Regions from separate parts of the Halobacillus sp. BAB-2008 genome, predicted to be linked through region 2. Evidence: riboswitches for the same ligand, from Rfam matches in the RefSeq annotation. Region 2 holds a riboswitch; the other holds the start of a gene.
The links. Region 2 has a riboswitch for lysine ahead of D479_RS08205 (Na+/H+ antiporter NhaC family protein). Riboswitches for the same ligand answer to the same signal wherever they lie in the genome.

Region 1 (12,885 bases), on a different contig from region 2:
TGTCAACGTATCCTTCATCGTCGCAGGTATTTTCGCCATTCTTGGATTGGTCATGTCCATTTTCCTTACCAATTCCCAGCCCAGCCAAGAGTACAGCACCTAAAAAACGAAAAAATCCGAACGATTCTCTTTCTCTAAACAGAAAGGGAATTCGTTCGGATTTTTTTGCATAGAAGCTTAACCGAGATCGACTTTCTCAAAATGTTCGACAGTCGGATGTGGATCATAGAAAGGATGGAGCAGCCTCGACCATTCTTTATATTCGTCCGATTCGCGGAAACCGATGGTATGGTCTTCGAGCGTCTGCCAATAGATCAGCATTAAATACTTACCATCGACTTCCAAGCACCGCTTAAGCTCGTGGGATATGTACCCGTCCATGGATGAAATGTACGTCGATGCTTCCCGGAACGCTTCTTCATATTCCTGTTCTCTTCCTTTTTCCACGTGCAGCATGACCGCCTCTGTGATCATCGACTTCCTCCTATCCCTTCTGAAGGCTGATTTGTAGCGCTGGTAGTAATTATCTACGTTATTTAATAGCAATAACTCCGTATACAAATAGGCTTTACTGTTAAAATCTGAAAAATCGATGTTCGTCAATTCCTGGATTTGTTTGATTCGGTAATTGAGCGTGTTCGGGTGAATGAACAGTTCCTGCGCGGTCTGTTTACCCTTCCCGTTATTCGCAAGGTACGCTTCCAAAGTAAGCAGGAGTTCCGTCTGTTTCTCGGTATCATTCTTGATGAGAAGAAGCAGATCTTCACTATAATAGTCTTCCGAACTGTTTTTCTCATATAAAGCGGCAAGGTAGCGGTAAATCCCCAGACGTGCGAATTCCCTCGGCATGGATTCAGGACGGGGGTTGATGAAACTTGCCGTCTCGATCACTTCCAATGCCTCCAGGAAGCTCTTTCGCATATGAATCAGCGTCGTGTATTCTTTACCGACTCCGATGAGGAAATGGTAAAATTCCTCTTCGCCCGTCTCGCGCTTCACTTCTTCGATCAGATCCCGCGCGATGTTACGAGAAGAGAAGCGGTCCTTCACACGGCCTTCGATCATAATAATGATCTGGAATTCCGTCTTCAAATAGTAGAGCTGTTTATCGGCACGGAAACGGTTGACTGTTGTCTCCAGCTCATCCAGCATGTATTTGTACTGGGGAGCGGTCACAGAGAAGACAACCACCGAAAACCTGTCAGGAACCTGAAGCATCGCTAAGGAAGCATCGTGACGGAACTGACGCTCGCTGCCGTACTCATGCTGCAGCAGCTGCCAGAGCAGTTCCTCCTTCCGTCCTTCCTTGGCATTCACCTTCATGAACTGATCATATATTAATTTCCCTAAATGGGGCGTAATTTCCTCCAAGAAATGTAAATCCGTTTCCTCCAGAGAATGATCCGACTCCTGAATCCACACATAGCCGAGCGTATGGCCTAGATGCTTGGCAGCGATGACGACCCGCTGCTGGAAGCCGAGGTCCTCGATTGGAGAAATACGGATCGCATCCGGCTGTTGATCGAGACGCTGGACGATCCCTTCCTTCTTCAAGCGGTCGATGATGAAGATCGGACATTTCTTGGACAAAATCGTTTTCTGCTGGGTTTGATCGAAGTCATCGAAAGCAGAGCTGTAGGACACGAGTTCAAAATTCTTATTTTCAATGATGACCGGTTTCTTCAGTTTCGAACTGATCAATTCTGTCGCTTTATGGATATCTTCTGCCTGAAGGATCAACTCTTTCACTTCCATAGGAATCCTTACCTTTCCAAGTAGGTTGAATGTCATGCGTTACCCTCCATTATATCCGTTGTGGTTGGAAAGAAAAAGCAATTGTACCGGAGAAAACCCGCCGGTTATGAAAAAAGCTCCCCCATTCCGGGAGAGCTTTGGTTTGTTGTAAGGAGTAGATGACATTTTCGAATACGTTTTTAGAACGTTTCCGAGATCGTCTTCGCCTGCATGTGCAGCGCCAGATAATCCGGTCCGCCGGCTTTAGAGTCGGTTCCGGACATTTTGAAGCCGCCGAACGGCTGGTAGCCGACAATGGCTCCTGTACAGCTGCGGTTGAAGTAAAGGTTTCCGACATGGAAATCATACTTCGCTTTTTCCAGGTGATCACGGTCATCGGAAATGACTGCACCAGTCAGTCCATATTCCGTATTGTTGGCGATATCGATCGCTTCATCGAAGTTCTTCGCCTTCGTGAAACAAACGACCGGCCCGAAGATTTCCTCCTGCTGCATACGGGAATCCGGCGCAAGGTCTGCAAATACCGTCGGCTTGATGAAATACCCTTTGGAGTCATCACCTTTTCCACCAGTGACTAGGCGGCCTTCTTCTTTCCCGATTTCCATGTAGCTCATGATCTTGTCATAAGCCCCCTTGTCGACGACAGGCCCCATATACACGTTCTCTTCGGAGGCATTTCCGACGGTCAACTGTTCGGCACGCTCTTTCACTTTCTCCAACACTTCATCGTAAACCGCTTCGTGTGCCACGACACGGGAACCGGAGGAGCATTTCTGACCGGAGAAACCGAAAGCAGAAGTGATGATCGCATCGACGGCTGTTTCAATGTTCGCTGATTCATCGACAACGACGGTATCCTTCCCGCCCATTTCCGCGATCACCTGTTTGATATGATTCTGCCCTTCCTTCACCTCGGCCGCGCGTTTGATGATGCGAAGACCGACATCACGGGAGCCGGTGAAGGAAATAAGGGCTGTTTTCGGATGATCGACGAGGTAATCGCCTACTTCGCCGCCGCTTCCAGGGACGAAGTTCAAGACGCCTTTCGGAAGACCGGCTTCTTCCAGCACTTCAACGAATTTGGCTGCAACGACCGGACTGTTGCTGGCCGGCTTCATGACAACCGTGCTTCCTGTCACAAGCGGTGCGACAGCGGTACCGGCCATGATAGCGAATGCCAGGTTCCATGGTGGGATGACGACGGCTACGCCTGTCGGTGTGTACACATAACGGTTCTGTTCACCCGGACGGCTTTCCACCGGTTTCCCTTCTTTCAGTTCAATCATCTGACGAGCATAATATTCAAGAAAGTCGATAGCTTCCGCTGTATCCGCATCCGCCTCTTTCCAAGGCTTCCCTACTTCGTACACAAGGTAAGCGGAGAATTCATGCTTGCGGCGGCGGATGATGTGCGCAGCGCGGAAAAGCAGCTCTGCACGGGCACGTGGATCCCATTTGCGCCAATCTTCAAAAGCGTCCGCTGCTGCCTGCACTGCTTTCTCTGCAAGTTCCGCATTCGCTTTCGATACCGTTCCGACAACCTGCTTCGTATCCGCCGGGTTGATGGACGTAATATGCTGATCCGTGTGCACGCGTTCTCCATTGATGAGAAGGTCATGATGCTGACCAAGCTCTTCCTTCACCTGCTTCAGTGCTTCTTCGAAAGCTTTCTTGTTCTCTTCTACTGTAAAATCTGTGAATGGTTCGTGCTTATATGGTTGGACCATAGGTAAATTCCCCTCTCTGTATAATAAATAGTTTATTTGCTGAAAATCCCTTTCATGGCGAAGGCGATGTTAGCCGGTCTCTCCGCCAGGCGTCTCATGAAGTAGCCGTACCAATCTTCCCCGTACGGCATATACACACGGACTTTATATCCCTCTTTCAGAAGGTCTGCCTGCATTTGTGTCCGCATGCCGTAAAGCATTTGGAATTCGAAACGGTCGTTCGGAATGTCATGCTCCTTCACGAGCTGCTTCGTATAAGCGACAATCGCATCGTCATGGCTTGCAATGGCCGTATAGTTGCCGTTTAACAAGTTCTTTCTGATCAAATGCTTGAGGTTATCATCGACGAGCTTCTTCTCTGGGAAAGCTACTTTGCCGGATTCCTTGTAAGCCCCTTTGACGAGGCGCAGGTATGGATCGTATTCATTGAGATCATCCAAGTCCTGATCGGAGCGGTACAGATAGGATTGAACGACAGTTCCGAGGTTCGGGTAGTCTTTCTTCAGCGCTTTGTATATGTCCAGCGTCGCTCCGCACCTGGAGGAATCCTCCATATCAATCGTCACGGTGATACCATGCTTCTCCGCTTCCTTCAGGATCAGTTCCATATTCTCCATCACAAGCTCATGGCTGATATCAAGCCCGAGGGAGGTCAGCTTCAAGGACACTTCCGATTGAAGTTGATGGGCAGCGATCTGCTGAATACTGCGGATGCATTCTCCGGCCCGGTCCCTCGATTCAGACTCACAGTCGACGAATTCACCAAGGTGATCGACGGTTACCACGAGTCCCTCCTCATTCAATTGCTTGATCAGCGGTATTGCCTGAGGGAATGTTTCTCCCCCGACTATCTTGTCCGCTCCGAATCTTGTGCCGAAGCGCTTGGCCATCCGATCTAACATCTTATTGTTGGAAAGGTATAAGAAGAAATTCTTACTGATGGCTTCCAAGATCCCCACACCCTTTCATCATTCTCTATCGATCCATACAAGCTTTATCCGGTGTAACTCGGAAATGTTTAATTGTTAAGAAAATTGTAACGAATAACGCTTACATTTGACAACGTGGTCGAAACACAAAGATACCCCCGCCTTTTTATTGTTTCAGCACAAAAGTGTCGAAAGGTGTTTTCACCACCCATATAATGGGAATATCCACTTTCTCTTACCGACCCATGATAAGTGTCATGGGTAAGTCCTGACGTTTGTGTCTTATCGTCGGTCCTCTTATCTCTTATGATGGGGATAACGACCAATCAAAGAGGAGAAAAACCTATGAACAGCGCCAAACAAAGAGAGTTGAAGAAAAGTGTTTCCGCATATGCGAAACCGGATACAGCCGCCGGCGTCCGCCAGCTGATCAATACACTGATTCCATTTATCCTGCTGTGGTATTTGGCTTACGCCAGCATGGCTTTATCTGTATGGCTCGCCATTCCAATCGCCATGATCGCCGGAGGTTTCGTGATCCGGGTCTTCATCATTTTCCATGACTGCACGCACCAATCCTTCCTGAAAAGTCAGAAGGCCAACCGTGTCATTGGAACGATCTCGGGTATTTTGACGCTCTTCCCTTTCGAAAAATGGAAACGGAGCCACTCGATCCACCATGCGACGAGCGGTAATCTTGATAAACGTGGTACCGGTGACATCTGGGTGATGACGGTCGATGAGTATGTGAACGCGAGTTTCAAAGAGCGTCTCGCTTACCGTCTGTACCGCAACCCGATCGTCATGTTCGGACTCGGACCGATTTACTTGTTCCTTATCTCCAACCGCTTCAACCGCAAAGGTGCAAAGCGCAGAGAACGTTGGAATACGTACATTACCAACGTGGCGGTCGTCGCCATCTACTCCCTTCTTATCTGGGCGATCGGCTGGCAGGCATTCCTGATCATCCAGCTGCCGATCCTTTACGTATCCGGTGTTCTCGGAATCTGGTTGTTTTACGTCCAGCACCAGTTCGAGGATTCCTATTTTGAAGATGAATCGGAGTGGGACTTCGTTAAAGCAGCGGTCGATGGAAGCTCTTATTATAAGCTTCCGAAGTTGCTTCAATGGGTGTCCGGAAACATCGGTTTCCACCACGTCCACCACTTGAGCCCGCGGGTACCGAACTACGCCCTGGAGAAGGCACACGAAGAGACGCCTCCCCTTCAGCACGCAACGACCATCACGCTGAAGACGAGCCTTGAGTCGATCCGCTTCCGCCTGTATGACACGGAAAACAAGACATTCATTTCCTTCAAAGAAGTGAAACCGTTACTGGAGAAAAAGCAGCGACGTGTCCAAAGCCGTCCAAGGTTCCAGGAAGACCAGTAATTCCACCAAAACCCATTCCTTTGAATGGGTTTTTTCTTTATTTTCCTTTATGCTTAAGTGAGAGAAACAAGGAGGCCGCCGCCATGCAGAACTGGTACCATATCATTCCGAAGAACACAGGACTCAGCATTTATGTCTGGATTATCTTCTGCGTCCTGCCGTTCTTCTTCATTTTCCGCTCCTCTTCGATGTATGAAATGATGTTCGGCATTTTGATGACGCTGCTCTTCTTCCTTGCGTATCGTCTGTCCTTCATCTCCAAGAGCGGATTCGTATATCTGTGGGTGAGTATCGAAATGGTGATCAGTCTTTTGATGACCATTTCGTTCGGATACATCTATTTCGCCCTGTTCCTCGCTTTCTTCATCGGGAACATTAAGAGCCTGGGTGGGTTTCTTTCTCTCTATATTGTCCACCTGGCAACGACGTTGATCGCCATCACCGTCACTTTCATCCATCAGCTTGATTCGGTATTTCCGAACCTGCCGTTCATTATCATCACCGTCATCGGTGTGATCCTGCTCCCCTTCACTGTCCGCTATCGGAACCAGCAGCAGAAGCTGGAAGGCGAACTGCAGGATGCCAATGAACGGATTTCCCAGCTGATGGTCATCGAAGAAAGAGAGCGGATTGCGCGGGACCTTCATGATACCCTCGGACAGAAGCTGTCGATGATCGGCTTGAAAAGCGACCTCGCCCGGAAGCTGATGGACATGCAGCCGAATCGAGCCAAGCAGGAAATCGATGATATCCGGATGACCTCACGCAATGCGTTGAAGGAAGTAAGGGAAATGGTATCGAATATGAGAGGGACGAAGCTTGAGGATGAACTCGTCCGCGTCCGGCAGATTATCGAGGCAGCGGAAATGACGTTTTCCTACGAAGGAGATCCGGTGCTTAAGAACACCCCGCTGCTTGTTGAGAACGTACTCAGTATGTGCCTGAAGGAAGCAGCGACGAATGTAGTCAAGCACAGCGAAGCTTCCACCTGCCATATTACGATCCATCCCTCACCAAATGAAATTCTCGTCACGATTGCCGACGATGGGAAAGGGATTCCGGAGACGCTGGAACCTTTCCAGGGACACGGCTTACAGGGAATGCGCGAACGGCTGGAATTCGTTAACGGAAGGCTGGAAATCCGTTCCGAAGAAGGAACCAAGCTGCTCTTTCACGTACCGAATGTGATAAAAAACAAGAAAAAGGAGGGTCCGGCATGATACGGATCGTCATTGCAGAAGACCAGCGTATGCTGCTGGGCGCGCTGGGCGCCCTGCTGGATTTAGAAGAAGGGATGGAAGTCGTCGGTCAGGCGGGAAACGGTCAGGAAGCAGTCAACCTTGTCCGTGAAGAAAAGCCGGACATCTGCATCATGGATATTGAAATGCCGGTGAAAGACGGCCTGGATGCCGCCGAAGAAATTCAAGAGGAAACATGCAAAGTCATCATCCTGACGACTTTCGCCCGCCCCGGTTACTTCGAACGGGCAAGAAAAGCGGGAGTCAGCGGGTATCTGCTCAAAGACAGTCCGAGTGAGGAACTGGCAACGGCCATCCGTAAGATCATGAACGGCCAGCGCATCTTCGACCCGGAGCTCGTTGATCTTGCCTTCACCGAACCCAACCCGCTCACCGAACGGGAACAGGAAGTCATTCAGCTGATGGCAGATGGAAAAAATACGAAGGATATCTCTAAAGAGCTGTTCATCACACCAGGGACTGTCCGCAACTACGTATCTGTCATTCTGGAAAAGCTGGAAGTAACCAACCGAATCGAAGCGATCTCTCGTTTTAAAGAAAAAGGCTGGTACAAACGGTCGAAATGATTCCCCTGATAAAAAAACAGCCGGTCCTGCTTATACTCGCAGGACCGGCTGTTCTTTGGTGTTTTCTTATAGTTTGAAACGGCGGACATGGCGATTCAGTTCTCCTGCCAGATCCGACAATTCGGCGGCACTTCGAGACACTTCCTCCATCGATCCGCTCGACTGCTGGGCCGAAGCAGCTGCCTGTTCGACCCCCGCCGCCGACTCTTCTGTAATCGAAGCGATTTCTTCGATGGAACGGTTCATATCTTGTCCTGCGCCGGCAATTTCGCGAAGGTGGGCAGAAATCTCCTGGATTTTAGCTACCATGTCAGAAACGGAATGATGGATCGTATCGAACGTCTCTCCACTCGCCTCCATCTCGACAGACCCCCGGCCCACTTCGGTATATCCTTCTTCCAAGGATTGGACGACCTGCCCGGATTCCGTCTGAATGCCTTCCACGATATCGGTAATATCACCGACAGAAGCAGTGACCTGCTCTGCAAGTTTCCTCACCTCATCCGCAACGACGGCAAAGCCTCTGCCGTGCTCACCCGCACGGGCGGCTTCAATCGCCGCATTCAACGACAGCAGGTTCGTCTGAGACGCAATCGCTTCAATGACCTGGACAAGCTTGGAAATTTCCCGAGACTGCCTATCGAGGCCTTTCACTTTCTCGACCGAATCCTTCACAATCGTATCGATCCTGTGCATCTGGCCGATCGCTGCCTTCATCTGCTCCCGACCTCCTTCTGCAAGCTCGAGTACTTGAGAAGACGAATGCGACACGTGCCCGCCGTTCGCATCCGCAACCGCAATTTTATCTGTGAAGGTGCGCATCTGTTCCGCCAGACTGGAAGCACCGTCCGCCTGGGACTCTGCTCCGGAAGACATTTCCTGCATCGTCGAGGCGATCTGCACGCTTCCTTCCCTCACTTCTTCCGATGCCTGATCAAGCTCCCTGCTTTGCACCGTGACACGGTCGGAGGTCAGGGAAACCGATTCGATCACTTCCTTCAAGGCCGCCTGCATCGTATTCATCGCACCGGCAAGCGCCCCGATCTCATCCTTGCTCTTCACTTCCAGATCCCCTTTACTGATGTCGCCGCCCGCAAGGTGACGCATCCGTTCTGCGACACGTTTGATCGGCCTGGAGAGGTTATTCGCCATCATCCATGCGAAAAGGAGTCCAACCAGTATGACTGCCGCAGAGATAATCAATCCCCAGAACATCATAGCTGCGCCGCTTTCCAACACGTTAGATCCCATCTCCTGGATTTCCCCTTCTCTACGAATAGAGGCTTCTTCATAGATGGTTATCAATTCATTACTTACCGGAGTAACCGTATCTTCGAGCGCTTTCAGGGCTTCCTCTTCCCGACCGTCGTCAAACCGTTCAAACACCTCTGTCCGCACAGTCCCTTCCCATTCAATACTGTCCGTGACAAGCTGCCTGATGTCATCGGAGTCCGTCCGGTCCAGGAGATCCTTCTGCATCTTCATGCTGTCTTCCGAATACGCTTCAAAGGTTTCCCTGTATGCGTCATCGTTAAAGAGTACATACCCACGGGCTGCAGCTACCTTCTGTGATAAGTTATAGGCGAGCTTCTCATCGAGGATCAACAGCGGCAGTTCACGGTCGACGATCCCCTTCGTATTCTCGTTCGTCCTTGAAGTAGCGAAATAGTTGAAACTCGCGAGCAAAACCGTCAATAAAATGACCACAGAGAAGGCCGTCAAAATCTTTCCTCTTATACTTTTCATCGTTGAAACCAGGTCCCCTTTTTTATTATAGTTATCTATCTTTTATATCGGGTTGATGGACCTTTTTATGTAGTTCCTCCTCTCCCATGTGCAGGTCGGCATAAGCCAATGTGCAAAAACATTGTCGAAGATTTGGAATTTTCATCGTTCGTGTTGTATTTGAGGACAATTTTTGTTACGATCAAGCTAACTAAATATTTTCTTATTTCAAATTTTATTTGGAGTAAGGATAGAGGTGCAATGACATCAGTACGCATACGGAGGAGAATGAGCTCTGAAGATCGATGCGGAAAGGGGAAATTGCCGAAGCTTCTCGAATCTCATCTTCCTGAAGCTGGTTCTGATACTGAAGAAGTGCAGGACTGTCATATAGGAGACTATATGGAGGGCTATCTTACGCAGGAACGGATACAAAGTTTCTACGGCAGCAGCGATTCCCTCGTTGCTGCCGTTTTTGTTTATTTACTGCGCTGAATGGTCCTGATGCCTCGGTCTGTATTTAAAAAAACTTACTAAAAGGTGTGAGGTTATGAATTTCGGCCAAGTATTAACAGCAATGGTAACCCCGTTCGACAACGATGAGAATATTGATTATGAAGCGACACGTGCTTTGATTGACCATTTGATCGACAACGGTTCGGATGCGTTGGTCATCGCAGGAACGACCGGAGAATCTCCGACGCTTACGAAAGAGGAGAAGCTGTCCCTGTTCCGCTTCACTGTGGAAGTCGTCGACGGACGTGTTCCGGTCATCGCAGGAACAGGATCCAACAACACACGAGCATCTATTGAGCTGACGAAGGAAGCAGAACAGACCGGCGTGGATGCCGTCATGCTCGTCGTCCCTTACTACAACAAACCAGTCTCAGGAAGGGATGTATCAGCATTTCCGCACCATCGCTGAAGCGACTTCCCTCCCGGTCATGCTTTATAACATTCCGGGAAGAAGCGTCGTCAACATGGAACCGGAAACGATCATTCGCTTATCTAAGATCGACAACATCGTTTCCGTTAAAGAAGCGAGCGGCGATCTCGATGCGGCGACGACCATCATCCGCGAAACGCCGGAGGACTTCTCCGTCTACAGCGGAGAAGACGGCAACACGCTGCCGTTCGTTGCCATCGGTGGGACAGGTATCGTCTCCGTCTCCTCCCACGTCATCGGAAAAGAAATGCAGCAGATGATCCAAAGCTACCGTGAAGGAGACGGCGCCTTCGCAGCAACGCTTCACCAGAAGCTGCTCCCGGTCATGCACGCCATCTTCTCCGCACCGAGTCCATCACCGGTGAAAGCAGCCCTGAACGCTCTCGGCGTCCAGGTCGGAGGCGTCCGCCTGCCTCTGCTGCCTTTGACGCAGGAAGAAAGCAAGCGGGTTTTGGATATAGTAAGCACGATCAGACAAGACGAACGAATGGCATCATAAAGAATAAAGGAAGGCGTGCTCTCTGGATAGGAGCACGCCTTCCTCTTTTTTAACCCATTAAAATAGGTGATGATCCGTTTATCAGCGTACGGGATAAAAATTTAGAATGATCAGAGCGGGGTGGATAGGACCATTGAGTATAGTCAGTCCTTCCACAATGAGATGCAGTCTTTCATGGATGTTGCTTCTTTTATTTTTAAATTACCTTTTTTGTACATCTTAGGCTGGCAAGGACCGAACTACCCTTTATTCGTTACCTTGCTCCCTTCTGTGCTTTTATGGCTGGGGTTACAGAGTAAGTTACTCGTCCAATCCAAAAGAAAAGAGAAACATAGCCACAGGGGAGTCGCCGGAAGAGCAGCTTTCCCCTTCCTGTCCCTCCTCCAACAAAAAGAGAGCCTTCCACACCATTGGGAGGCTCTCTTCTATGCCTTACTATTCAAACGAAGCTGGAAGGTCTTTTCAGTCGATCGTGACCGTCCAGCCTTCCGTATCTTCCTTGCGGCCGCGCTGAATTCCGGTGATCGTGTCATACAGCTTCTGGGACAGATCGCCGATTTCATGATCATTGATGACCATTTTCTTACCGAGCCAGTTCAATTCCCCGACAGGAGAGATGACGGCAGCCGTTCCTGTTCCGAACGCTTCCTCCACTTTCCCCTGTTCGTACCATTCATACAGCTCTTCGATCGCAATTCGGCGCTCGGTGACCGGGATGCCCCACTTCTCCAAAAGCTCCAGGATCGATGCGCGCGTGATCCCCTTCAGGATACTGCCGCTCAAGGCAGGTGTGACGACTTCTCCGTCCACTTTGAAGAAAATGTTCATGCTGCCGACTTCTTCGATGTAGCGTTTCTCCACACCATCAAGCCAAAGCACATCGTTGTTGCCTTCCTCGACCGCCTTCGCCTGGGCCTGATAGCCGGAGGAATAGTTCCCTGCTGTCTTCGCCATGCCGGTGCCGCCTTTGACCGCACGGGTGAATTCATTCTCGACGTTGATCGTGACAGGCTTCAAACCGCCGGAGAAATACGGGCCGACTGGAGAGAGGATGATCATCAGCTTGTAGGATTTCGACGGCGCAACGGCGAGGTTCGCTTCTGTCGAAATGATAAATGGACGGATGTACAGCGACGTCCCTTCAAAGGATGGAACCCAGTCTTTCTCCAGCTCCACAAGCTCCTTCAGATAACCCAGCACTTCGTCTTCATCAATCGCCGGAATGCTCAAGCGCTCACTGGACAAGTTCAAGCGTTCGAAGTTCTTCTCCGGACGGAAAAGCAGGACGCGGTCATCATCCGTACGATAAGCCTTCATCCCTTCGAAAACCGTCTGCCCGTAATGGAAAATCATCGCTGCCGGGTCGAGTGTCAGCGGCTCATAAGGGACGATGCGGGGCTCGTGCCAGCCTTTATCCGCTTCATAATCCATCACAAACATATGGTCTGTGAACGTTCTGCCGAAAGGGATCTCTTTCGATTCCGGTTTCTTCTTCTTCGTTTCGCTTTGAATGATGCTCAATGCCATTGTCAGGACTCCTTTATTTATGTAATCGCCGGCCGGGGCCGTTTTTCAAATAATACTATCCATTGTACGCCCACTTCCGACAATTTTAAAGAGGATTTGCTTGAATAATCGAAATACGATACATGGAGCATCATGGTATACTGGAAAAAGGCAATATACGGAAAGCGTGGTGTCTTTTTTGTTTAAATTATTGTTGATTGAAGACGACCGGACGTTGTTCCAGGAAATGGAGGAACGTCTGTCGCAATGGTCGTATGAAGTATATGGGATCGATGACTTCCAACAGGTGATGAACCGGTTCACCGATGTAAATCCCGATCTTGTGCTCATTGATATCCAGCTGCCGAAGTTCGACGGCTTCCATTGGTGCCGGATGATCCGTGCCCACTCGAACGTACCGATCATCTTCCTGTCCTCGAGAGACCATCCGACGGACATGGTGATGTCGATGAACCTGGGTGCCGACGATTTCGTCCAGAAGCCGTTTCACTTCGATGTGCTGATTGCGAAGATCCAGGCGATCCTGCGCCGCGTCTACAACTACAATACGGAAACGAATA
Region 2 (12,140 bases):
CATAGGTTAATCTTCCTACCTTTATATGGAGGTATTTACATTTTTAATAATATCCAGTCATCCTCTTATGTCTATCGGCCCTATTCATCCATCACACCAAAGGCTCAAAAAAAGAACAGGGATGGCGTCATCCCTGTTCCTCTTATACTTACTCTGGTTCAATTTTCGGATTTACTTTATGAATGACCATGGCAATGACAGCTACTATAGCCATAGCGAGTACCAGCGGAATCCAAACCTGTCCGGTAAACCCAAGGACAAGATACCCGACTGTCGCCCCTAAGGCTGCGAGCAGCGCATATGGAAGCTGGGTCATGACGTGATCGATATGATTGGAACCTGCCCCGGTAGAAGAAAGAATGGTCGTATCTGAGATCGGTGAACAGTGGTCACCGAAAACGGAGCCGGCAAGAACCGCGGACAAGGCCGGTAGAATCATGGACGGATCGGTAACAGCTGCTATTTCTCCTGCGATCGGGAGCATGATACCGAACGTTCCCCAAGATGTACCGGTAGACAGCGCCATAAAGCCGGACAATAAGAAGATGATTAAAGGCAGGTAAGCAATATCAATGCTTGCCTCTGTAAATTGATTTGCCAAAAACTCTCCTGTTTGAAGCTGGCTGATGACATCCCCGATCATCCAGGCGAAGACCAGGATATAGATAGCCGGAAGCATAGCTTTGAGTCCTTCTGTAAATACGTGGCCAAGCCCTGATTTCGGTTTAGGCTGGCTGATGTAAAGACCGCCTGCAACCAATACAGAGACCAGACCTCCGGTGAACAGGGAAATGTTTACATTCGTATTAGCAAAAGCATCAAGCAGTGTGGCGCTTCCCTCTGTTGCCTGAATACCTGTGTAGAACATCATGGCTACCGTACCGACGACAAGCGCAACAATCGGCAGAATCAAGTGCAAAATCTTCCCATTATTGTGCTCTTCGAATTCGTCATTCAGGTCTCCTGGAATGTCACCCTTTTCCGGATTCGTGAGCTCTCCTGTCTTCTGCGCACGGATTTCGTGACTGCGCATCGGCCCGAAATCAAGGCGCATATAAATTGTCAGGAATACGAGAAGTAAAGCTGCGAAAACGTATAAGTTCGCTGGTATCATCAAAACAAACGCTTCAAAAGCACCATATTCGGTAATTTCATTTGCCGCAAGGATACTACCGATGGTACCGATGATATATGCTCCCCAGCTGGATATGGGAGAAATAACCGTGATTGGTGCAGAAGTCGAATCGATATAATAGGCCAGTTTTGCTCTTGAGACGCGGTACCTGTCCGTCACCGGTTTTGCCACCTGCCCGACAGCAAGTGCATTGAAGTAATCATCAATGAAAATAACAATGCCGAGCAGAGCAGGTACGAGTGTAGCACCCTGACGTGTACGGATCCGCTTCACCGCCCACTTTCCGAATGCCTTGCTGCCTCCGGAGGCTGTCATAAATGCAGTGGTAACTCCTAGTAAAAGTAAAAAAGATAGCAGGTAAATATTACCTGAATTAAGTGCACCTTCACTGTAGAAAATAGTGGAAAAGATGGACCAAATCAAGCCGATACCGGCTCCGATGTCCATTTGTGTAAGCATGAATGCTCCGACAATGATCCCTATACCAAGGGATAGGATGACTTTCCTTGTAACAAGGACAAGGATAAGCATAAGTATAGCTGGAATTAATGAATAGATCGTTCCTTCCATGTGGTTCCCCTCCGTTAATCTAATGGTGTAACGGGATTTGGAAGGCTACTGTGGATTAAAATTGAGGAATAAAAAAGACAATGATAGAAAATAATCTACCACTGCCTCAGCGGCAATTGGATTATCCTCCATTTCGATCAGTAGCGCTCCATGCACCCAAAAAGCATGCATGACAGTGTATCTCCTGTTCAGATGTACACCAGCGTTAAACAGCCCGACTCGCTGTCTTACACTTCGGCAGACACCCCCTTCACCAATGATCCTCGCTTGTCATACTCCCATTGACTACTCATGATGTCTGCGCCTCTACCTCACCGATCTGATAAGGTCACGCATATTCAGTTCTTAGCCATTCTACCAGTAGACATGCATTATTGCAAGGGATCCATTGGATAGGAAAAAGATGGGTCCTGACCGTCTACACCGCTGTAGAAATTGGGAACCTTTCCCAAAATAGTCGCCGTATCTATCGGAATATCGTTCTTTACGACCGTTGTCTCCGTAGAGAACGGGATAACGATTCGTAGACTTACTTCAAAATGGATGGAAATCTCAAACAAGGCGGCATTCAAACCATATTCCGTAATTTTACTTTTCACCTGAGACTGAACGTCGCCGATCACCCTGAGCTGCACGGGAACTTTCGGGCCAAGGTTTGCAAGCAGACTGTTTCCTGTGGCAAGCCCTACCGGCACTTCAATCAAAGTGGCCGGCTGCTCCCCTAACTCCTCTGCCGTCATATTCGGATCGATAGACGGCTCGAGTGAGGTATCCTCCATCGGTAACTCTCCAAGCTCCATCCGCTTCAGGAAATTCTGCACCCGAATCGTGGTGTCACGCAGAGCACGGTTTACCATGACGGAATTCCATCCCATATAAACGACGTTTCCCTGGTTATCCTGCTCCATTTTCACAAGATCATTGAACTGAAGGTCTTCGGCTATTTGTTTACTGACCGCCTCATTGATTGCATCCCTCGCCAGCTGCTGCGCCTTCGTCTCAGCAATATCTACAAGTGCGGGCGTGACTCCCCTGTTTATAAACCATAGGCTTAGGGCTGTGAATACAGCGAAAAACAGTAGACTGATGACGACCCGTTTTCCGATCGACGACCCGCCCGTCACTCTTTTCTTAGACATGAAACAACCCTCCTCACCTATCTATATGTAGGCGAGAAGGGTTTTATTTGAATATTTCTCACGGACTCCCGTATGTCTGAAGCGCTTCAGACAGCAGATCACGCAGCAGTTCCGGCATATAATACTTTTTCTCTGAGGCATAGGCGATCTCAGGAAAGAATCGACCGAAAGTAAACGTATCCGCTGTAGCGAAACGATAGACTTTATCAGGATCAAGCGGACGGCCGTCGAAAGTAACATCCGTCACCTGAAGCTCCCCGTTGGACGCCTTCCGTACATTAATGTCCACTCCGGAAAAGACCATTTTCCCGATTACCTCTCCACGGAAGCCCAGACCTTTCAATTTGGTTTCCATCAATTCTTTCGTATGGGCAGCCCGGATCACTTCCATTATTTTATCGCCCTCAAGCTCGACCCTGCAGGGATTCATCGGGTGTGGCAGATGCGGTGGACCTCTTCGTACGTGATTTCCCCCGCCGGTAAATGATCAAGAAGGACCCCCGCATTTAACATCGCGATATCGGATGATGTCCATTCCCTTAATTGGTCCGTAAGACTTGTCATTAATTCGTTATCCTTGAACCATGTGATGTGAAGAGGCTCTCTCAACCTTGTAACAGGTGTGTTTAAGTGATCCATCGCTTCTTTTCTTATACGAAGCAGATCATCCGTTGTCTGTTTGTCCTTGCCTAAATGCTCCGTAGGAACGGCATAGGCTTCTTTATTTACAAGCGTATGGGTATCATTGTCCCATTCAATCATCACTTCACCAAGATGCGTTCCGTGCTTTCCTACGGCCGTTAATAATGATCCGTCCACGATCTCGCCTGTCTTGAACAAGTGATGGGTATGTCCGCCGATAATGACATCGATGGAGGAATAGCGCCTGGCGATCTCTTCGTCGTCATGGATGCCGAGATGCGATAACAATACAATGATATCTGCTTCCCGCTCCACTTCCGGAAGCAGGCTGTCCAGTATGTCATAAGGAGATTCGACATCCCAGCCTAACTGTTGATAAAACGGACGGAAAGGAGCTGTCAGTCCAATAACACCGATTTTCGTCCCCTGTTTAGACGTCTCAATTTTATAATTTTGGAGCCATGTAGGAGCCTCTTGATGATGACAAACGAGGTTGGCACACACGACACCGAAGTCTGCTTCGTCATACAACGAATGAAGATCTTCCTTAGCCAAGGTAATTCCTTCGTTATTTCCCAAGGTAGCGACATCATATGCAGCGCGATTCATAAGCTCCACGTTCCCTTTCCCCATTAACCCTTCCGTAATCGGGTGGAAACGGTCTACGTGATCCCCGTTGTCAAACAACCAGTAATCTTCCTTCCTTCTGTCATGCTTCTCTTTTTTTTCTTGAAAATAGCCGACGATCTGCGGCCAATTTTCAAAATGGCTGTGCAGATCGCTTGTATAGTAGAAATACAATCTCTCTTTATTCATCGTATCCTCACCCTATTCCTTGCCAGATTAAGCGGATGCCGATCAAAATCAAAAGGATCCGCAAGAACCATTCGACCGCCTGTCCACGCAGTTTACGGTTCATCCAAGCACCGAGCGTGCCACCTATATAGGCACCAGGGATGAACCACAGCGTATGAGCCCACTCTACATGCCCGAGAGCAATATGAGTGGCAGAGCTGGATATACTAGCAAAAAAGATCATGAACATGGATGTAGCCGTGGCTATATGTGCCGGCAAGCCGAGCAGCAGGATCATTGCAGGTACCATAAGCGATCCCCCGCCGATACCAAGCAGTCCGGACAATAGTCCGACGGCGAACGATAAGACCAGCCCAAACATGACGGGCATCTGATACGTATAGGTTTCTCCATCCACGACTTTCTCTCTTTGAATACCTGTTGTAAATAGTGGATTATCAGGCCGTCGTCTTGGAATAAAGAACAAAAGCGAAACGGCAATCATAATCACGCCGAAAAACAGCGAGAATCCATCTGATTCAAAAAATTGATTCAGCCACGATCCGACTATACCACCGGGAATGCTTCCATAAAGGAAAATGACGCCGATTTTCTTATCGACGCGCTTGTGTTTAATATAGGAGATGGCGGATGCCATCCCGGTAAAGATCATCACGACGAGCGATATACCAACAATCGACTGCGGAGTGACCCAGTCAAAAGACGCATAGTGATCGCCGAGGAACAATAACGCGGGCACCAGAATGACGCCGCCGCCAAGTCCAGCGACGCTCCCGATAATTGCTGTCACTAAACCAATGAAGAACATAATCAGAAACATGGTAACCTTCCTTAACCTTTGATAGATACTATTATAGTATCACGTTTTGTATTCATAAAACATGACGCCTGCTTGATTCGTTATGCATGATTCCACCAGGGATATTTACCTTCTATTTATTATCCCACAAATAAAGACCGTGCAGTCATAAGCTGCACGGTCTTTTATCATTATTAACCGATGGAACCTTCCATTTCGAACTTGATCAGGCGGTTCATTTCCACGGCGTATTCCATTGGCAGTTCTTTCGTGAATGGCTCGATGAAGCCCATGACGATCATTTCTGTCGCCTCTTCTTCTGAGATCCCACGACTCATCAAGTAGAACAACTGTTCTTCAGACACTTTCGAAACTTTTGCTTCGTGCTCAAGAGAGATGTTCTCGTTCATGATTTCGTTGTAAGGAATGGTATCTGAAGTGGACTCGTTATCCATGATGAGTGTATCACACTCGACATTGGAACGGGCCCCTTCTGCTTTACGACCGAATTGAACGATACCACGATACGTTACTTTACCACCATGCTTGGAGATGGATTTAGATACGATCGTTGAAGACGTATTCGGTGCCAGGTGGTGCATCTTGGCACCGGCATCCTGGTGCTGCCCTTTTCCTGCCAGTGCGATGGAAAGTGTCATACCGCGGGCTCCTTCTCCTTTAAGAAGAACGGCTGGATATTTCATTGTCAACTTGGAACCGAGGTTACCGTCGACCCACTCCATCGTTGCATTGGATTCAGCAACGGCACGCTTCGTTACAAGGTTGTACACGTTGTTCGCCCAGTTTTGAATCGTTGTGTAGCGGCAGTAGGCGTTATCTTTGACGAAAATTTCTACTACGGCACTATGCAGAGAACTGGATGAATAAGTCGGTGCTGTACATCCCTCGACGTAGTGTACGGAAGAACCTTCATCCGCAATGATCAAGGTACGTTCGAACTGACCCATGTTCTCTGAGTTGATACGGAAGTATGCCTGAAGCGGCGTCTCCACCTTCGTATCTTTAGGAACATAAATGAAGGAACCTCCCGACCATACAGCAGAGTTCAGCGCTGCAAACTTGTTATCGGACGGAGGAATGACTTTACCGAAATACTCCTTGAAGAGATCTTCGTTTTCTTTGAGAGCAGAATCGGTATCCTTAAAGATAACACCGAGATCTTCCAAGTCTTTCTCCATGTTGTGGTATACCACTTCGGATTCATACTGAGCAGAGACACCTGCCAGGTATTTTTGTTCCGCTTCCGGGATACCCAGACGGTCGAACGTGTTTTTGATTTCTTCCGGTACTTCGTCCCATGAACGCTCGGAGCGTTCGGATGGTTTAACGTAGTACGTGATTTCATCAAAATCAAGTTCGGATAGGTCGCCGCCCCATTGCGGCATCGGCATTTTATAGAATTGCTCTAAGGACTTAAGACGGAAGTCGAGCATCCATTCTGGTTCTTGTTTATAGTCGGAGATCTGTTTGACGACTTCTTTCGTCAGACCTTTTTGCGTACGGAAGATGGACACATCTTTTTCATGGAATCCGTATTGGTACTCTCCTACTTCTGGCGCTTTTTTAGCCATGATTATATACCTCCTTTTGGTATGAACAGACGCTTAGTCCTGCTTCTCTTCATCGACACCTTTCTCCATGGCTTTCCAAGCTAACGTGGCACATTTAATTCGAGCCGGAAACTTGGAAACTCCCTGGAGTGCTTCGATATCACCGAGGTCGATATCTTCTTCCTCAATATCGTTCCCCTGCATGATTTCTGAGAACAGCTTAGACATTTTTAATGCGTCGTCTACGGACTTTCCTTTGATCGCCTGGGTCATCATGGAAGCAGAGGAGAGGCTGATGGAACAACCCTCTCCATCGAACTTGGCATCCTTTACAAGCCCGTTATCGATCAACAACTGCAGTTGGATACGATCCCCGCATGTTGGGTTATTCATATCCACAATCATCGGATTACCTTCGATAGATCCGCGGTTACGAGGGTTCTTGTAATGGTCCATGATCACTTGGCGATAGAGTGTATCTAAGTTATTAAAAGACATCGCCAAAATACTCCTTTGTTGTTTGTAGTCCTTCAACGAGTCGGTCTATTTCTTCTTCAGTATTATACAGGTAGAAGCTGGCACGAGCCGTCGCTGATACATCGAGCCACCTCATCAGAGGCTGGGCACAATGGTGACCGGCTCGTACAGCGATTCCTTCTGCATCCAATACCGTTGCGAGGTCATGAGGGTGTACGTCGCTTAAATTGAACGTAACGAGACCTGCGCGGTGTTCCGGACCGTAGATGGTAAGTCCGTCCACTGTTTTCATGCGATCTTGAGCATAGGCAGCAAGCCTTTCCTCATGTGCAAGAATGTTATCCATGCCGATATCGGTAAGAAAATCAATGGCAGCACCCAGTCCGACAGCACCTGCGATAATCGGCGTTCCGCCTTCAAACTTCCACGGAAGCTCTTTCCACGTGGAGTCGTACAAGTTTACGAAATCGATCATTTCGCCTCCGAACTCCACAGGCTCCATAGCGTTAAGAAGCGCCTTCTTCCCGTAGAGAACACCAATACCTGTAGGGCCTCCCATTTTATGACCGGAAAAGGCATAGAAGTCAGCATCCAGATCCTGAACGTCGACACGCATGTGCGGCACACTTTGGGCACCATCAATAAGGATGACGGCTCCCTGCTCATGGGCCATACGAGCGATCTCTTTCACTGGATTGATGGTACCAAGCACGTTGGAAACGTGTACGATGGCAACGATTTTCGTATTGGAAGTGATCGTTTGTTTCGCATCTTCCAAACGAATGGTGCCATCAGGTTGTAGCGGCATGTATTTCAAGGTCGCACCAGTTTCTTTAGCAATTTGCTGCCAAGGAATGATGTTACTGTGGTGCTCCATGGGTGTGATGACGATTTCGTCACCTTCCCCAAGGTTGCTCCTGCCGTAACTTGCGGCGACTGTATTAATGGCTGTCGTTGTTCCTCTTGTGAATATCACTTCCTGCGTACTGGAAGCATTAATGAAGCGCCTGACCTTTTCCCTTGCGCCTTCATACTCATCCGTCGCTTTTGTGCCAAGGGTATGAACGCCCCGGTGCACATTGGAATTGTAGCCTCTGTAATATTCGTTCAACTTCTCGATCACTTTCAGTGGCTTCTGAGAGGTTGCTGCAGAGTCCAAATACACGAGCGGATGACCGTTGACTTCCTGATGCAGAATAGGAAATTCCTCGCGTATGGCTTTGACATCCATGTTAATTTACTTTCCTTTCAATCACTTGCTGAAGTTGACGCTTCACAGCTTCTACAGGCAGCTGGTTTACCACCGGTGCAAGGAACCCGTGAATGATCAAACGCTCCGCTTCGAATTTGGAAATTCCGCGGCTCATCAAGTAATACAACTGCATAGGATCTACGCGGCCAACGGAAGCTGCGTGTCCTGCCGTTACATCATCTTCATCAATCAAAAGAATAGGGTTGGCATCTCCACGGGCATCTTTACTGAGCATAAGTACACGTGACTCCTGCTCTGCGTTGGATTTGCTGGCTCCGTGTTCAATCTTACCAATTCCGTTAAAAATAGCGGATGCTTTATCCTTCATCACTCCGTGCTGAAGAATATAGCCGTCTGAACCTTTACCGAAGTGTGTGATGTTTGCTGTAAAGTTCTGCTTCTGGTCTCCGCGGCCGATTGCTACCGTTTTGGCATTGGAGTGGGAGTTATCACCAATCAGGTGGGTGATATTTTCGGAGACAGTATCCCCTTCATTCATTTGACCCAACGCCCACTCAATGACGGCATCCCGATAGGCAACACCGCGGCGGTTTGCATAAACGGTTGTTCCTTTGTCGAAGTTATCCACTGCACCATACGATACTTTCGCACCGTCCTTGGCAATAACTTCCGCTACAATATTAGCAGATGTCTTCTCTTCTTTATTATGAGAGATGTAGTTCTCCACATACGTAACAGAGCTGTTTTCTTCAGCAACGACAAGAATGTGATTGATTAAGGAAGCTTTTTGGTCTTCCTGCCAGAAAATAGCTTGAATCGGTTCTTCAATCTGTACGTTTTTCGGTACATAAAGGAAGATACCACCGTTCATTAGCGCTGCATGAAGGGCTGTCAAACGGTGCTCATCGACGTGCACCGCATCATTCATATAATACTTTTCCACGAGCTCTCCGTGTTCGCGCAGAGCTGTAGCGATGTCTGTAAAGATAACTCCCTGTTCTTTCAGGTTTTCATCAATCGCAGCATAAGCCACTGTATGATTACGCTGAATGACAAGGTTTTTAGGCGCTTTGTCCTGATCCATGAAATCTTTTATCTCCACCGGAAGTTCATCGAGCGCACCGATCGTTTCACTTGTTACGTGATGATCGAACTCGGTGAAGTTCCATTTAGAGATATTTGTCTTATCCGGCTTAGGAAGCGGAAGTGATTCTGATTTCTCCAAGGCGCTAAGGCGCAGGTTCTTCATCCATTCCGGTTCCTGAAGACCATTAGAGAATTTTGTGACATAATCTTTGTCGTATGGTAGTGAGACTTCTACTGTCATGATTACCCTCCTATCTTGATTACGCTTTTTGACCGATTGTTTCGTCTTCGATACCAAGCTCCTGCTTGATCCAGTCGTATCCTTCTTCCTCAAGACGCTGGGAAAGTTCAGGACCACCTGATTTGACGACACGGCCTTGCATCATAACGTGTACTTTGTCTGGTGTGATATAGTTCAACAGACGCTGATAGTGGGTAATGATCAGGCAGCCGAAGGAATCATTACGCATTTCGTTAATACCTTTGGCAACAACTTTCAGTGCATCAATATCTAGACCGGAGTCAATTTCATCAAGGATAGCGATTGCCGGTTGGATCATCATAAGCTGCAGAATCTCGTTGCGCTTCTTCTCTCCGCCGGAGAATCCTTCATTCAAGTAACGCTGCGCCATGTTTTTATCCATTTCCAGCGTATCCATCTTACCGTCCATATCTTTAATGAACTTCATCAGGGAAATTTCGTCGCCCTCTTCTCGGTGTGCGTTGATTGCAGAACGAAGGAAGTCAGAGTTCGTTACACCGCTGATTTCGCTCGGATACTGCATGGCAAGGAAAAGACCTGCTTGAGCACGCTCGTCTACTTCCATCTCCAGAACGTTCTCACCGTCAAGAAGAATTTCACCTTTGGTTACTTCGTATTTAGGGTGTCCCATAATTGCGGAAGCCAATGTGGATTTACCTGTTCCGTTTGGTCCCATGACCGCGTGGAATTCACCACCGTTGATTGTTAAGTTCACACCTTTTAGGATTTCCTGACCTTCAATTTCAACATGAAGATCTTTAATTTCTAACGTTGATCCTGCCATAATGAATACCTCCAGTATCTATTATTATCGAATGTCCTGGTTGATAGGGATCAAAGAACCATTCTCATTTTATTCTCATTACAATCTTATATCATTTAGTATTTGTTATCAACATTTTCCTACTATTGATAATATAGAAGGAACGGACATCCTGAATGACATATTCCCCTCGGTTTCTACATTATTATAACATGAAAAAATCAGGTGACTAAACGGCACCTGATTCCATACTTTCTCATCTATGGAGTTGACGGTCGACCTGTGCGATTATCTTCTTGCTCTCTTCAAAATTACGCTGACGCTGCTCTTCCACCTTCATCCTTGTATCGAGCTTCCTACTGTACTCGGCATAGCTCATATTATGAGCCTGGTGCATGGCTTTTTCCATATCAGCAGTATAATGGAGCTGTAAATCGTCACTAATAATAAATCAACCCTTTCAAGTTATTTGCATTTCCAGATTATCACAAAACGATACCCGGAATAAAATCCTGCCAAACCTTATTTACGGCCTTGACAAAGCAAATGTTCCAATGAAAGCGTTTATTTTTATTTCAGATGGTCATTTATTCAACATTGGTATCCATTGTTGGATTGTCCCATCAATTGACGTTTGTGGACAAATCTTTATAGGCATCCTGGACAAGCGTAACGGCTTGACTCAGAGCAGCACCGCCACCAAAAGCCGCGGCAACCCCGCACGCTTCCAGAACCTCTTTCTCAGAAGCGCCTTGGTCGACACATCCTTTTGTATGATAAATCATGCAATATTCGTCCTGGGCCACGATGCTGATTCCGAGGGCAATCAACTGCTTCTGCTTTTGAGAAATCTCGCCCTCCTTAAAGCACTCTTCCGTAAACTGACTGAATTGATGAGCTACTTCAGGCATATGCTCCTTGAACAGGCCCATTCCTTCCTTATAATCGTGTAAGTATGTTTCTGTCCATGTTCTATTGTTTTCCTCCATGCGTATAACCTCCCAATAAAATAAGTGACTGCGGTTATTATCCCCGCAGCCACTCGTTTTATCCGTTATTCGCTGTCTTCCTTCACAGGTACGACGGCACCATCGTATTCTTCTTCAATAAACGTTTGAATCTCATCCGAATGAAGCACCTCAACCAATTTCTTCAACGCTTCATTGTCTTCATCATCGCTGTTAGCTGCAATCACGTTCACATACGGGGAATCCGGACTTTCCAAGATTAGAGAATCTTCCTGTGGATCCAGGCCTGCTTCAATGGCATAGTTCGTGTTGATTGCTACAAGAACTTCTTCTTCCCGCTTATACGTTTCCGGAAGGTTGGCTGCATCTACACCGGAATCGAATTTGATATTTTTAGGGTTTTCCACGATATCATCCACCTGGGCATCGACTTTCTCCACGTTTTCGTCAAGCTTGATCAGGCCTTCACGCTCCAAGAGGGCAAGGATTCGTCCATGGTCGGATATAGAGCGGCTCATGACGAGTGTCGTTCCGTCCTCTACATCTTTGATATCATCATATTTCTGTGAATAGATCCCCATAGGCTCAATGTGGATGCCGCCAAGGTTCACGAAATCGTAGCCGTTATCTTTCTCCTGCAGTTCCATGTAGGGAATCGTCTGGAAGTAGTTCGCATCGATGTCCCCATCGTCCAAAGCT

Region 1: linked by a shared signal. The riboswitch ahead of dapA (4-hydroxy-tetrahydrodipicolinate synthase) and the one ahead of D479_RS08205 (Na+/H+ antiporter NhaC family protein) in region 2 are both predicted to bind lysine.

The regions. Positions count from the first base shown of each region.
Region 1 covers NZ_ANPF01000012.1:2,113-14,997, reverse strand. Annotated here, with positions in the region: gene D479_RS03725 (helix-turn-helix domain-containing protein) at 178-1,791, opposite strand; gene pruA (L-glutamate gamma-semialdehyde dehydrogenase) at 1,935-3,482, opposite strand; gene D479_RS03715 (proline dehydrogenase) at 3,515-4,432, opposite strand; gene D479_RS03710 (fatty acid desaturase) at 4,757-5,803, shown strand; gene D479_RS03705 (sensor histidine kinase) at 5,887-7,023, shown strand; gene D479_RS03700 (response regulator transcription factor) at 7,020-7,628, shown strand; gene D479_RS03695 (methyl-accepting chemotaxis protein) at 7,695-9,374, opposite strand; lysine riboswitch at 9,597-9,774, shown strand; partial or broken gene dapA (4-hydroxy-tetrahydrodipicolinate synthase) at 9,904-10,798, shown strand; gene D479_RS03680 (branched-chain amino acid aminotransferase) at 11,261-12,325, opposite strand; gene D479_RS03675 (response regulator transcription factor) at 12,504-12,885, shown strand, end outside.
Region 2 covers NZ_ANPF01000029.1:17,750-29,889, forward strand. Annotated here, with positions in the region: gene D479_RS08205 (Na+/H+ antiporter NhaC family protein) at 149-1,705, opposite strand; lysine riboswitch at 1,839-2,022, opposite strand; gene yunB (sporulation protein YunB) at 2,077-2,844, opposite strand; gene D479_RS21285 (hypothetical protein) at 2,903-3,235, opposite strand; gene D479_RS08215 (bifunctional UDP-sugar hydrolase/5'-nucleotidase) at 3,271-4,302, opposite strand; gene D479_RS08220 (sulfite exporter TauE/SafE family protein) at 4,310-5,122, opposite strand; gene sufB (Fe-S cluster assembly protein SufB) at 5,296-6,693, opposite strand; gene sufU (Fe-S cluster assembly sulfur transfer protein SufU) at 6,727-7,170, opposite strand; gene D479_RS08235 (cysteine desulfurase) at 7,160-8,380, opposite strand; gene sufD (Fe-S cluster assembly protein SufD) at 8,382-9,689, opposite strand; gene sufC (Fe-S cluster assembly ATPase SufC) at 9,709-10,494, opposite strand; gene D479_RS21180 (hypothetical protein) at 10,730-10,852, opposite strand; gene D479_RS08250 (carboxymuconolactone decarboxylase family protein) at 11,097-11,462, opposite strand; gene D479_RS08255 (MetQ/NlpA family ABC transporter substrate-binding protein) at 11,528-12,140, opposite strand, start outside.